DNA from 3 places in the Exiguobacterium sp. E17S genome. Region 1 is predicted to be linked to each of the others. Evidence: riboswitches for the same ligand, from Rfam matches in the RefSeq annotation. Region 1 holds a riboswitch; each other region holds the start of a gene.

What was found. Region 1 has a riboswitch for thiamine pyrophosphate ahead of thiT (energy-coupled thiamine transporter ThiT). Riboswitches for the same ligand answer to the same signal wherever they lie in the genome.
Region 2: it holds a riboswitch for thiamine pyrophosphate, as region 1 does, so the genes downstream of both, AC3B4V_RS11810 (ECF transporter S component) here and thiT (energy-coupled thiamine transporter ThiT) in region 1, are expected to answer to the same signal.
Region 3: it holds a riboswitch for thiamine pyrophosphate, as region 1 does, so the genes downstream of both, AC3B4V_RS02620 (thiamine phosphate synthase) here and thiT (energy-coupled thiamine transporter ThiT) in region 1, are expected to answer to the same signal.

The regions. Positions count from the first base shown of each region.
Region 1 covers NZ_JBYLRU010000001.1:1,022,258-1,026,470, reverse strand. Annotated here, with positions in the region: gene pknB (Stk1 family PASTA domain-containing Ser/Thr kinase) at 1-508, shown strand, start outside; gene rsgA (ribosome small subunit-dependent GTPase A) at 534-1,439, shown strand; gene rpe (ribulose-phosphate 3-epimerase) at 1,442-2,098, shown strand; TPP riboswitch at 2,121-2,230, shown strand; gene thiT (energy-coupled thiamine transporter ThiT) at 2,291-2,851, shown strand; gene AC3B4V_RS05390 (thiamine diphosphokinase) at 2,853-3,455, shown strand; gene AC3B4V_RS05385 (amino acid permease) at 3,510-4,213, opposite strand, start outside.
Region 2 covers NZ_JBYLRU010000003.1:154,526-158,738, forward strand. Annotated here, with positions in the region: gene AC3B4V_RS11800 (energy-coupling factor transporter transmembrane component T family protein) at 1-157, opposite strand, end outside; gene AC3B4V_RS11805 (ABC transporter ATP-binding protein) at 129-1,658, opposite strand; gene AC3B4V_RS11810 (ECF transporter S component) at 1,655-2,227, opposite strand; TPP riboswitch at 2,327-2,426, opposite strand; gene AC3B4V_RS11815 (50S ribosomal protein L25/general stress protein Ctc) at 2,522-3,199, opposite strand; gene AC3B4V_RS11820 (GNAT family N-acetyltransferase) at 3,445-4,213, opposite strand, start outside.
Region 3 covers NZ_JBYLRU010000001.1:509,066-513,278, forward strand. Annotated here, with positions in the region: gene AC3B4V_RS02605 (MFS transporter) at 1-25, opposite strand, end outside; gene AC3B4V_RS02610 (OsmC family protein) at 216-641, shown strand; gene nagZ (beta-N-acetylhexosaminidase) at 638-1,858, shown strand; TPP riboswitch at 1,915-2,017, shown strand; gene AC3B4V_RS02620 (thiamine phosphate synthase) at 2,100-2,693, shown strand; gene AC3B4V_RS02625 (FAD-dependent oxidoreductase) at 2,690-3,634, shown strand; gene thiS (sulfur carrier protein ThiS) at 3,631-3,831, shown strand; gene AC3B4V_RS02635 (thiazole synthase) at 3,834-4,213, shown strand, end outside.

The DNA of each region.
Region 1 (4,213 bases):
GATTACGATCACTGTCTCAGAAGGAACGTCGTCCTTTGAATTGAAAGACTTGACGAACTTATCGAGTGATGAAGCGAAAGCGTATCTCGATGAAATGGGTCTCGACGGTACGTTTGAACAAGAATTCTCAAGTGATGTCAAGCTCGATCAAGTCATCCGTCAATTCCCGCAAGCAGGAGCACAAGTCGAACCGAACGACTCCGTGACGGTCTTCATCTCAAAAGGTGAGGAAGAAAAAACGGTGACAGCGACGTTCCCTGAAAAGGTCGTCTATGATGCGGTCAGCGAGAACGAGGACGAGGAACCACCGAAACAAGTCATCCGGATTGAGACGGAAGATGCGAAAGGGAAGCGGACCGTCATCGAGGAATCGATTGATCAAGATGAGACATTCGACGTGCCGGTGACGATTGATCCAGGAGAAGAAGGAAAAATTACGATCTATAAAGACGATACGGTGTATCGTTCAAAAACCATCACGTACAATCAAGCAAAAGACGCACAATGAATGTGATGAAAAAGGAGTGCATAGGATGACGGAACAACGCATCGAAGAGAATCGAGAAGGAACGATCATACGTCTGCAGGGTGGCTTTTATGATGTCATGACACCAGAAGGAGAGGTCCGTTCACGGGCAAGAGGGAATTTCCGAAAACGCGGCATCAGTCCAGTTGTCGGAGACGAGGTCGTTCTTCATATCGAAAGTGAGACGGGATATATTCTCGAAGTGAAGGAGCGGGACAACTTTTTAGTACGCCCTCCAGTCGCGAATATCGACCAGGCATTGCTCGTCGTCTCGGCGGCAGAACCTGATTTTTCAGCGCACTTGCTCGACCGATTTCTCGTTTTGATCGAAGCGAAGGAAATTCAACCCGTCATCCTGTTGACGAAGATGGATTTGCTGGACGATGTTAAAGGACCGGCTGTCCGAGAGGCGATTGCCGCTTACCGGAAGATTGGGTATACGGTCATCGAGACATCAAGTGAGACGTTAGCAGGTATTGAGCAAGTCCGTCCGTTACTTGCTGGAAAAACGAGCGTTCTCGCCGGACAATCCGGTGTCGGGAAAAGTTCATTGCTCAATGCACTGGAGCCCTCTCTTGATTTAGAAACAAGTGCGATCTCGAAATCACTCGGACGCGGACGTCATACGACGCGCCACGTCACATTGATGCCGCTTGCCGAAGGATTGATTGCCGATACGCCAGGTTTCTCGAACCTCGATTTTCCGTATGATATGGAAATCGAGGATGTACGGTGGAGTTTCCCTGAATTCGTGGCTGTACAAGATGATTGCAAATACCGAGGTTGCTTGCATTTGAATGAACCCGGTTGTGCCGTCAAGGAAGCCGTCGAAGCCCAAGAAATCATGTCCTCTCGTTATGAGAACTATGGTATGTTTATAGACGAAATCAAGAATCGAGCCCGGAGGTATTGAAGATGATTAAAATTGCACCATCTATCTTATCAGCAGATTTTGCGAATCTCGAACGCGATGTTAAAGCAGTCGAAGCAGCAGGCGCGGACTATATCCATTTTGATGTCATGGACGGTCAGTTCGTACCGAACATCTCATTTGGATTACCTGTGCTTAGCAGCTTACGTCAAAAGACGGATATGATTCTCGATGTCCATTTGATGATCGACCAGCCAGAACGTTTCGTCGAGGATTTCGTCAAAGCAGGGGCGGACATCGTGACGTTCCACGTCGAAGCGACGAATCATGTCCATCGTGTCTTGCAACAAATCAAAGCAGCGGGCGCAAAGGCAGGAGTCGTCTTGAATCCCCATACGCCATTATCAACGATTGAACATGTCCTTGAGGATGTCGATATGGTTTTATTGATGACGGTCAATCCGGGCTTCGGTGGACAAGCCTTCATCGAGCGTGTCATGCCGAAACTCGCAGCACTTGCGCAAATGAAAGCAGAGCGTGGTCTGACATTTGAAATCGAGATTGACGGTGGCGTCAATCCGGAAACGGCAAAGCTTTGCATCGATAACGGTGCGAACGTTCTCGTCGCAGGATCAGCAATCTACAATGCACCAGATTATGCGGAAGCGATCACTAGCATTCGTCAAGGGGCTGCCGTATAATAAGAACGAGAAAACGAAATATGATGACCGCAAGGGGTGTCGCTTGAAAAGCGGCTGAGAGGAGTCTTTTAGACTTTAACCCTTCGAACCTGTTCCGTTCAAACGGACGTAGGGATGTGGCGCACGCAGGCAGTACGGCGTTCGTCGTACTGCCTTTTTGCGTCCTCTCGTACAATGAAGGAGGAAAATAGCATGAAACGGTTACAAATGATGATGGAAATTGCCATCTTCGCCAGTCTCGGAGTCGTCTTTGATTTACTGATTCCATTCAAAATGCCACAAGGAGGCTCAATCAGCTTAGCGATGTTACCGATCTTCGTCATGGCATTTCGCCACGGTGTCGTCGGAGGGGTCGTCACGGGAGCGCTTGTCGGTACGATTCAATTGATGTTCGCTCCACAAGTCTTGACGATCGTTCAACCGATGCTTGACTATACGATTGCGTATGGTGTCGTCGGATTAAGTGGTCTGTTCGCGCGTCAAGTCAGACTAGCCGCGCGCAATGGACAAAAGAAAAGCTTGATGGCGTTCGTTCTCCTGGCGACGTTATTAGGCGCAGGACTCCGTTATATCTGTCATGTCATCAGTGGAATCGTCTTTTTTGCCGAGTATGCCGAAGGTCCAGTCGTACCGTATTCATTGATTTATAACGCGACATACATGGTACCGTCTTACGTTCTTTGTGGTGTCGTTGCGGGTCTTTTATTCACGACTGCGCCACGCTTACTCCGTTATTCGGCACGAGGCGTCTGAGATGCGGGCGATTCTCGTCTGTGCCGGTCCGCGAGAAGAAGCGCCGGATTTACGGACGTTTTGTCAGCCAGGTGACTTTATCGTCGGTGTCGACGGTGGTGTTCAGACGATTGAATCGTTTGGGCTGACATGCGACCTGACGATTGGTGATTTTGATTCTCTTGGTTATGTACCAGAAGGGGCAATCGTTCATCCGGCCGAGAAAGATGAAACGGATCTCGAACTGGCACTTCGTACAGTCTCAGAGAAGAAACAGTTTGAGGATACCTTCATTATCGGGGCGACAGGTGGGCGGCTCGACATGACCGTCCAAAATGTATATCTATTAAAGCGATACCCAGAGGCACGACTCGTGACGAAACGAGAAGAGGTACGATACTTGGCTGAGGGAACGTATGCAGTCGAAGCAGGGAGCTATCATTATCTTTCGTTCATTCCACTCGTACCATCGACTTTAAGCTTATCCGGAGTCAAATATCCACTTGATGCACATCCAGTACCGGTCGGAGGTTCATTGACCGTCAGTAATGAATGGTGTGCGTCAGAAGCGAAGGTAGAGCTCCATCAAGGAGAACTATTGATGATGCGGACGCTTAAGGAATAGCACAATCATAGGAAAGAGGCCGTGGATGACTCCGCGGCCTCTTTTTAGATGAAATTATTCTTCGAGTTGAGAAGGGGCGACACGGATGTCGCTTTGAGCGGATAGATGTTTTCCTTTGACGAAGAGATGATAACTTCCCCACATGACAAGGAAGAAAGGAACACCGATGTATAGAGCGATTCGTTGATCCGCTTGAAACGCAAGACTGACGAGGACGACGACGTTAAGTGTCAACGAAATCAGTGGTAACACCGGATAGAGTGGTGTCTTGAATTTCAGTTCGGATACATCGTGTCCGTTTCGGACGAACTGACGACGAAATGCAAGCTGCGAAGCAGAGATTGAAATCCAGCCGACTTGAGCCCCGAGTCCGGCTAAGGACAAGAGCCAAATGAAGACGGTATCTTCTGCGAAAAATGCGGTCAGAAGCGATAACATCGCGAACATCATCGTAAAGAGCAACGCCCGCATCGGCACACCACGTGCATTGACGTAAGATAATTTCTTTGAAATCATCCCTTCTTGCGCCATTGCCCATAACATCCGAGTCGCCGCATATAATCCGGAGTTTCCGACGGACAATAACGCTGTCAAGACGACGATGTTCATCAAATCAGCAGCGTACGGAATACCGATCGCATCAAAGACCATGATGAACGGACTGCTGACTCCGCCAGCTGTTTCATACGGAATTAATGCACCAACGATCGTAATCGATAAGACGAAGAAGATGAACGTCCGCCAGACTGTATTGCGGA
Region 2 (4,213 bases), on a different contig from region 1:
TCCATCCGGAGAGGAGTAGCAAGGCGATAGCAAAACTCAGGAACACCAACGTCTTGATCCAGTCGTTCGTTGCAATTAAGGCAAACATGATCAAAAACAATCCGCTCCCCTTGATGACAGGATTGAGTTTAGCGAACGGTGACGCGTTCGTCTGCATGGCGCTTCACCTCCTGGAATTGGTAAGAAAGTGGACGTTGCAGCTGACAGCGTTCGAGTAACGGAACGTCAGCGAATAACTCGCTCGGACGTCCGTCAAAAGCAATCCGCCCTTGCTCCATGACGAGGACACGATCCGCGTATCGGGCGACGAGTTCCATATCGTGTGTTGCCATGACGAGCGTCGTTCCGTTTTGTTGTTCCGTCAACAACTGTTCCATGAGCCGCCGTGTCGTCAATCCATCCTGTCCGAACGTCGGTTCATCGAGCAACAACAAATCCTTCGTCTGCCCTAGCATCGTCGCAACGCTGAGTCGTCGTTGTTGCCCTGTACTAAGCGCAAGCGGTGACTGCTGTTTGACGGATGCGAGTTCCAGCCGTTCGAGTAATGTTGTGCGCTCGTCACTCGTCGCTGCCCGGTGACTCCAGTCGATTTCTGCTTCGACCGTCAGTTTGAGAAACTGCAGATCCGGTTGTTGGAAGACATAGCCGACGTGCTCATAAAAGCGTCGCCGGGAGTAACGCTGAGCCGGACGTTCCTGGAACCGATATGTTCCTTGATGCGAGAGCAACCGACCGAGTGTTGCAAGTAATGTACTTTTCCCGGAGCCGTTTGCTCCGAGCAGCATCACCCATTCTCCTGTCTGCAGGGAAAATGTCGCATCGGTCAGCGGGTAAGGGGCTTTCGTCGATAATGCAGCGACGTGCAACAAGGGAATGCCGGCTGTAGCGACTGGAGGAAGCACGTGAAGTCGCGCTGCTTGTGGTCCATCTATGGGTAGCGTCTCTAACGTGTACGGATACAAAGAAGGAACAGCGATGCCTTTCGATTGAAGCTCTGTATAAGCCTGCGAGAACAAATCCTGCGGATGCGCCGTCGCAGTAATCGTTCCGTTCTCAAGTAAGACAACCTGATCGATGTACGGTAAACAGACATCGAGTTGGTGCTCGATCAAGACGATCGTTAAATCGTGTTCTTTCTGAATCCGAAAGATCAACGCCATCAGCTCGTGTTGTCCGATTGGATCAATCTGGGCTGTTGGTTCATCGAGTAATAAGATCGCCGGCTCGAGCGCTAGGACCGCGGCGAGCGCGAGGCGCTGTTTCATCCCCCCGGATAGACTCGCGATCGGTGTCGAGAAGGGGAGAGGGAGACCGACGAGTGCAAGTAAGCGTTCAATTCGTTCCTCCATCTCCGCACGTGGAATCGACCGGTTTTCTAAACTAAAAGCGATTTCGCGTCCGATCGTTTCCATGCAGAATTGTTCTTCTGGATTTTGAAATAAGACTCCGACCGAACCGGACCGGGTAACGGTACCAGTCTGTTCGACTTCAATCGTCTCCGGTGTCAGTCCGGCTAGGGCATGAAGCAGTGTCGTCTTGCCACTCCCACTGCGTCCAAGCAAAAGGGTCGTTCCTTGTTCGATCGTCAGCGATACATGATCGAGCACCGATTTCATCTGACCCGGATAGCGGATGCTGAGATCGTCGACAGTAATCATGCGACTTCCCGTTTCGCACGTCCTGCCGCAAACCCGTTCAAGACACCGGTCGCAACAAGGCGACGGACGAGAATCGCTGCAAGCAAACCGCCGAGTAATGCACCACTGATCAATTGTAAACCTGTTGTCGCAAGCAACGTCGTCGTCGTGTAGTAACCGAATCCGTTCGCGATCAAACTATAGACAATGCTACCAATTGCGGCTCCAACACCCGATAACATCAATGTCCAGGTGTCATAACGGTGATAACGCGTCATCGCAAAGACGAGTTCCGCACCAAGCCCTTGGCAGACCCCGATGAGAAGAGCCGATAAACCAAAGTGACTACCCGTGAACAGCTCGACGGCTGCCGCGACGATTTCCGCGATGAGAGCAGCACCTGGTTTTTGAATGATTGCTGCGACGAGCGGGCTCGCGATGATCCAGATCCCAAACATCCAGTTGGCACCGACTGGTCCGAAGATTGCAGACATCGGTAACCAGAGTGTTGACCAACCGAGATAGATGACGCCGCAAGCGACGGCGAGCATCATCATGACCATGATTTCTTTCATTTTCCAGTGTTGCATCGTGTTCGTCCTCCTTTAAGTGGGGGAGACACCAAAAAAGACCGCCCTCCGTAAAAAGAGAGCGGTCCTCAGAAAAACTGCGCGCAGCAGGAGTCATTGGATGTGATCGCTCCACTTTCCTACGCTAGTATGAACTAGATCAGGTTCGAAGGGTCCGAAGTGAATCGTCTCAGCCAAATGGGCTCCCCTAGTGGATATGGTAATAGATGATACGCTGTTCACTTTAGGCAATCTTCTGTCTATTGTCAAGACACAAAAAAACGATACGCCACGAAGGGCGTATCGATAAACGACTTATTTGTTATCTTCGTTCTCTTCTTTTGCTTCTTCTGAAGACTCTTCCGTAGCTTCCGCTTCGTTGTCTTCGCCAGCTTCCGCTTGTGCCTCAGCTTCTGCTTCTTCGATTTCCTCAAGCTCTTGTTCGAGCGTTGATTCGACGACAGCTGCGACTTGAATGTCGCCTTCTGTGACGATACGGAAATCTTTTTGTTCCGGAAGATCAGCTACAGAGATTGAATCGCCGATTTCGAGGTTTGTGACGTCGACTTCGACGTTCTCTGGTAATTTATCTGGTGTTGCTGCGACTGTTACTTTAAAGAGTGTCTGTGATAGGAATCCACCGACTTTCGCGCCAGCTGCTTCCCCGACGAGTACGACGTCTGCTTCGACTTCTGTCTCTTCATCCATTTTAACGGCGATGAATTCAACGTGATCGACAGTTGGTGTGAAGACATCCATATCACGACGGTTGATCAAGACGTTAATATTTTTACCGTCGAGTTTCAGTGAAATCAAGACGTTCTCACCGTTTTCTCGAACGATTTTAAGCAATTCTTTTTCTTCAAATGCGATTGGTGTACTTTCCACTTTGTAACCATACACGACACCAAGAGCTTTTCCTTCATGACGTAATTGTTTACGGAGTGAGCGTGGACGTACCTCGCGTTTTTCGGCTGTTAATTTAACTGACATGTTCATTTCCCCCTTGAATTTGGTATAGCCCTCAAAAGGTAATGAATGTAGGAGCAGGACAAGTCCTGAACAATATGAAACATGCTAAGACAATCGGTTTCAGACTCTTTTGAATCTGACGCTTTCGTGACTTTGCATTTCTCTCCCAGGTCATTACGCTGATATTGAGAAACATGTGTGAGTAAGTCACCGGTTTGATGCGGTGCTAGTGAGTTTATACCCCTATGTTTTAAATCCTTAAACCTCTATTTTTTATTTTTTAAAGTCGAAAGACCTCCAAACCGCTTGAAATCAAGGGTTAAGAGGTCTTTCATTTTTTCATTTTTTATGGTGATGCGTTGGTTTTCACGGACTAATACACGGATGAGACGTTCGATGTGCCGCATCGTCGTCTGTCCCATCGTTGAGATTTGGAGCCATTGATTATGGACGAGATAGTCGCTTTCATATTGAACATGATAGCCCTGGATCCGGAGAGCGTCTCCTAAAGCGGTTGCCGACGGATGGACGATCGTCAGAATTCCCGGCGCTTGTGCTTCTTGCGTCGCAAGCAGGTTGAAACCAGTCGCCCGAACGGCCTGTTCGAGATAAGTCATCTTGATGGCGGCTTGATCGAGATCAAGGGCATCGAGCGCTGCCTGACAAGCAAGCAACAAGTTCGATGAGCCGGAAAAGGCGACGCCTTCCGCATAGAGTCCGAGATCCAGATAACGTGGAATTCGTGGAGAAGGTAGGATGCTGTCTGTATGACCGATGAACGCAAGACCCGGTAAACCACCAATTGCTTTTCCGGAGACGGTCGTGACGAATTTGCAACCAGCGTATGAGAAACGTCCGGTTCCGACGGCGCTGATCGCATCGACGATGAGTGCGGTTCGTTGATCTAATAGCACTTTTACCGCATCGAAATCGTAGAGGACGCCCGTTGACGTCTCACAGTGCGTCAACCAGATCCAGTCGTATTCCGTTTGATGCAGTTGACTCGCGAGTTGTTCCAAGTCGATCGGGTGACCG
Region 3 (4,213 bases), 510 kb from region 1:
GACTTAAACGAGTAGTAGATGACATGGATGATTCCTCAATTCTAGCGCTTGCGCGCGAAACTATGAGTAACAGGATAGCATGAAACGATTTCGTCGGGTATCGCAAAGCGAGTTTTCGGGAAAAGAACCATTATTCGAAATAGCGTGTGAATTTCCAGGCTTGCTGTTTTTTGCGTATACTACAGAAGAAGACTACTTATAAAGGAGTGGAAACGATGCAAGCGACAGTGACATGGAACAAACAGATGGGGTTTAGTGGACAGACGGAATCAGGGCATCATCTGGCGATGGACGCAGCACCAGAGAACGGTGGTGAAAACCAAGCGCCACGACCGACTGAACTGCTGCTACATGCCGTTGCCGGCTGTACTGGAATTGATATCGTCTCGATTTTAGAGAAGATGCGCTTGACGATCACCCATTTCGAAATGGATATCGAAGGAGAACGGGCAGAGGACCATCCGCGGCGTTTCACGTCGATCTCGATTCATTACCGGCTCGAAGGTGATCTCCCGGAAGATAAGGTCCGTCGCGCCATCTCGTTATCAAAGGATAAATATTGTTCGGTCTCGCAATCCCTGAACGCTGAGATTTCCGTTTATTATTCGATCAATGGTGTGCGAAGCGAGGATCCTTTGTGAAGAAAACCGTACTAATCGGTTGTCTGTTGCTTGCAGGGTGTGCGCAGGAGACGACGGAACCAACGAAACCATCGCAACCGGAAACGAAGCAACCGATAGAAGAAAAGAAACCGAAACCTGAACCAACGAAAGAGGAACGACAACAAGCACGATTAAAGCAGCAACTTAAAACGATGTCGACGTCAGAAAAGATCGATCAACTGCTCTACATCGGAGTCGCCGGCACGGAACTTTCAGCAGCTGACCGGAAATTGTTACAGACGCATGCGATTGGCGGGGTCTTATTGCTCGGCGGAAACATTACGTCGGAAGAGCAACTCTTGACGTTCACGCGTGCGATTCAAGAGACGAACCAAAAACCGTATGCGTTCGTCGGGATTGATGAAGAAGGCGGACGCGTCAGCCGGGTACCGGATCAACGATTACGTCTACCGACGAGTCAACGGATGGCGCAAGGAGCAGATGAAGTGAAAATGGAAGACGTCGGACGTACGCTCGGACATTTGTCACGTTTTTATGGCTTCAACATGGACTTCGCGCCGGTCCTTGACGTCAACAGTAATCCGAACAATCCGATCATCGGCGACCGTGCGTTAAGTGCTGATCCGAATACCGTCGCGACGCTTGGTACGGCCCTGATGCACGGGATGCAGGAGACGGGAACGATTCCAGTCGTCAAACATTTTCCCGGTCACGGCAATACGAGTGTCGATTCCCATGTCGGGCTACCGAAAGTGACGGCATCAAAGGAAGAATTGAAGCGGACGGAACTGTTACCGTTCCAAGAAGCGATTCAAGAGGGCGCCGAGATGGTGATGGTCGCCCATATTCTCTATCCCGCGTATGACGATACGAATCCGTCCTCGCTCTCAAAGCCGATCTTGACTGACCTCTTGCGTCAGCAACTCGGATTCAACGGTGTCATCATCACAGATGATCTCGTCATGGGGGCGATCACGAAACAATATGGTCTCGCAGAAGCGGCACGTCAGTCGCTCGTCAACGGAGCTGATATGGCGATGTTTTCAGAGGCAGGTGCTTACGCAAAAGTTCATGCTGAAGTGATGCAAGCCGTCAAAGACAAAACGCTGACGCCGGAGATGCTCGATGCTAAAGTAATGCGCATCTTGAAGCTAAAGCAGACGTATGCCGACAGCCAAGAGCAACAGCGACCGACGAAATCGGAGCTGATTCAGCAAGTGGAAGCGCTCAACTAGGACTAGCGAAGCAAAGTGACTCATGCTAGACTAATGGGGCAAGCCAATTAAACACGAAAAGACACTAGGGGAGTCTCCCAGCAGACTGAGACGGAAGTATCCGGACCCTTTGAACCTGATCTAGTTCGTACTAGCGGAGGGAAGTGGCTCGAAACCCTAGATATCCTTAGCGCTTCAGCGCATTTTCGGACCACTCCCTTCAACATCGGGAGTGGTCCTTTTTCGTATGGAAAGGAAGAACATGATGCGTTTACATCTGATTTCGACGGGATCCATTAATCCGCTTGACGAAATAAAGACCTTTCAATCCCTTCAACCCTATACGGATCAGCTGCATCTACGTGAACCGAACTTATCGGCGGCAGAATTACTTGATCTGATTGAAGCACTCCTTACGCACGGTTATTCGCCTGAACAGTTAACGGTTCATGACCGGGTCGACGTCGCCCATGTCGCAGGCATCGGTGTGCAGCTGACGCGCCGTTCCTTGCGTGTCCGCGATGTGCGACGTCATTTTCCGAATCTCGTCATCGGGAAATCGGTCCATTCACTGGCAGAGGCACTGGCAGCAGAAGCGGAAGGAGCCGACCGACTGCTGTACGGTCATATTTATCCGACAGCGTCGAAGCCGGACGTGCCACCACGAGGGATTGACGCCTTGAAGCAAGTCGTCACCTTCACGACGAAACCAGTCATTGCAATTGGTGGGATTACACCAGAACGCATGCCTGAAATCGCAGCGACCGGTGCAACCGGAATCGCTGTATTATCGGGTATTCTCGGTCAAGCGGATCCACTCGCTGCCGTCAAGCGTTATCAGGGGGTACGGGTATGACGGATCACATCATCATCGGTGGTGGAGTCATCGGTTTGACGCTTGCTTACAGTCTCGCCTGTCAGAATGAATCCGTCGTCGTCTTAGAACGCGGAGCAGGTGGACAAGGAACGAGTCGCGCGGCTGCCGGGATGCTTGCGACGGACATCGAGCTCAGAGAGGAATTGCATGCACTTGCCGCGCGAAGTCGTCGTCTGTATCCGCTGCTTGCACGTCGTCTCGAGCGAGAAACAGGCATCGATTGTGGATACCGGGAACAACCGTTTTTGTTAAAACGTAAAGGACGCGAGCATCTGTTTCCGGCTGTCGGTCAAATCGATCCACGACGACTGACGACTGCATTGATGTATGCCTTACACGCACGTGGCATATCGATTGAAGAACAGGTAGATGTCACACGCATCGAAGAGAACGATGACTTCATTAGGATCGAATCGAATGCGGGAATCTGGACTGGACGAACAGTGACGGTCGCTGCCGGACGGGGTTCGCAAGCCTTGCTCGATACAGCCGGCATTTCGATCGCGACATATGGGGTCAAAGGGGAATGTCTCGCCGTCCGTCTCGCGGGTCAGCCGTTACGCTCGATTCTGTTTGACGACGCTGTCTACCTTGTGCCAAAAGCAGACGGTCGGATTTTGATCGGTGCGACCGAACTGCCGCACGACGAGACGGTCGGTGTCAGTGTCGCAGGGGTCACGTCATTGCTTCAAGCAGCAGAACGACTGTATCCACCGATTCGTGACGCGGTCATCGAAGAAGTCTGGTCCGGTGTACGGCCACAAACGGTGTCCGGCTTGCCATATATCGGAGTCGCCGATTCATCCCGTCGGATCTTCCTAGCGACGGGGCATCATCGGCATGGCATATTACTCGCACCGGCGACAGCGGAAGTCTTGGTAAATACATTACGGTTGATTCAGAAGGAGGAAGTCCGATGAACATTACGATTAACGGCAATGACCACACGATCGATCAGATTGAAACGATCGAGGACATGCTCACGCAACTCGGCTTAGGAGAAAAGCTCGTCATCGTCGAACAGAATCGACAAATCATCGATCGCATGGCGTACGGTCAGACAGTCGTTCGGGACAATGACACATTTGAAATCGTTCATTTCGTAGGAGGAGGATAAACATGCTGAAAATTGGAGAAAAGACATTTGAATCACGATTATTACTCGGAACAGGGAAATATACGGATGCTACCGTACAGCAGGAAGCAATTGATGCGTCCGCTTCACAAATCTTGACGTTCGCCGTCCGTCGGCTCGATATTTTCGACAAACAACAAGCGAATTTCTTGGAGGCGCTTGATTTAGCGAAGTACGATTTACTGCCGAACACGGCCGGTGCGAAGACGGCGGAGGAAGCTGTTCGGCTTGCGAAGCTTGCGCGGGCATCCGGTATGTGCGACATGGTGAAGGTCGAAGTGATCGGTTGCGACAAGACGTTACTACCTGATCCGATCGAGACGTTACGGGCTTCTGAAGAATTACTCAAAGAAGGTTTCATCGT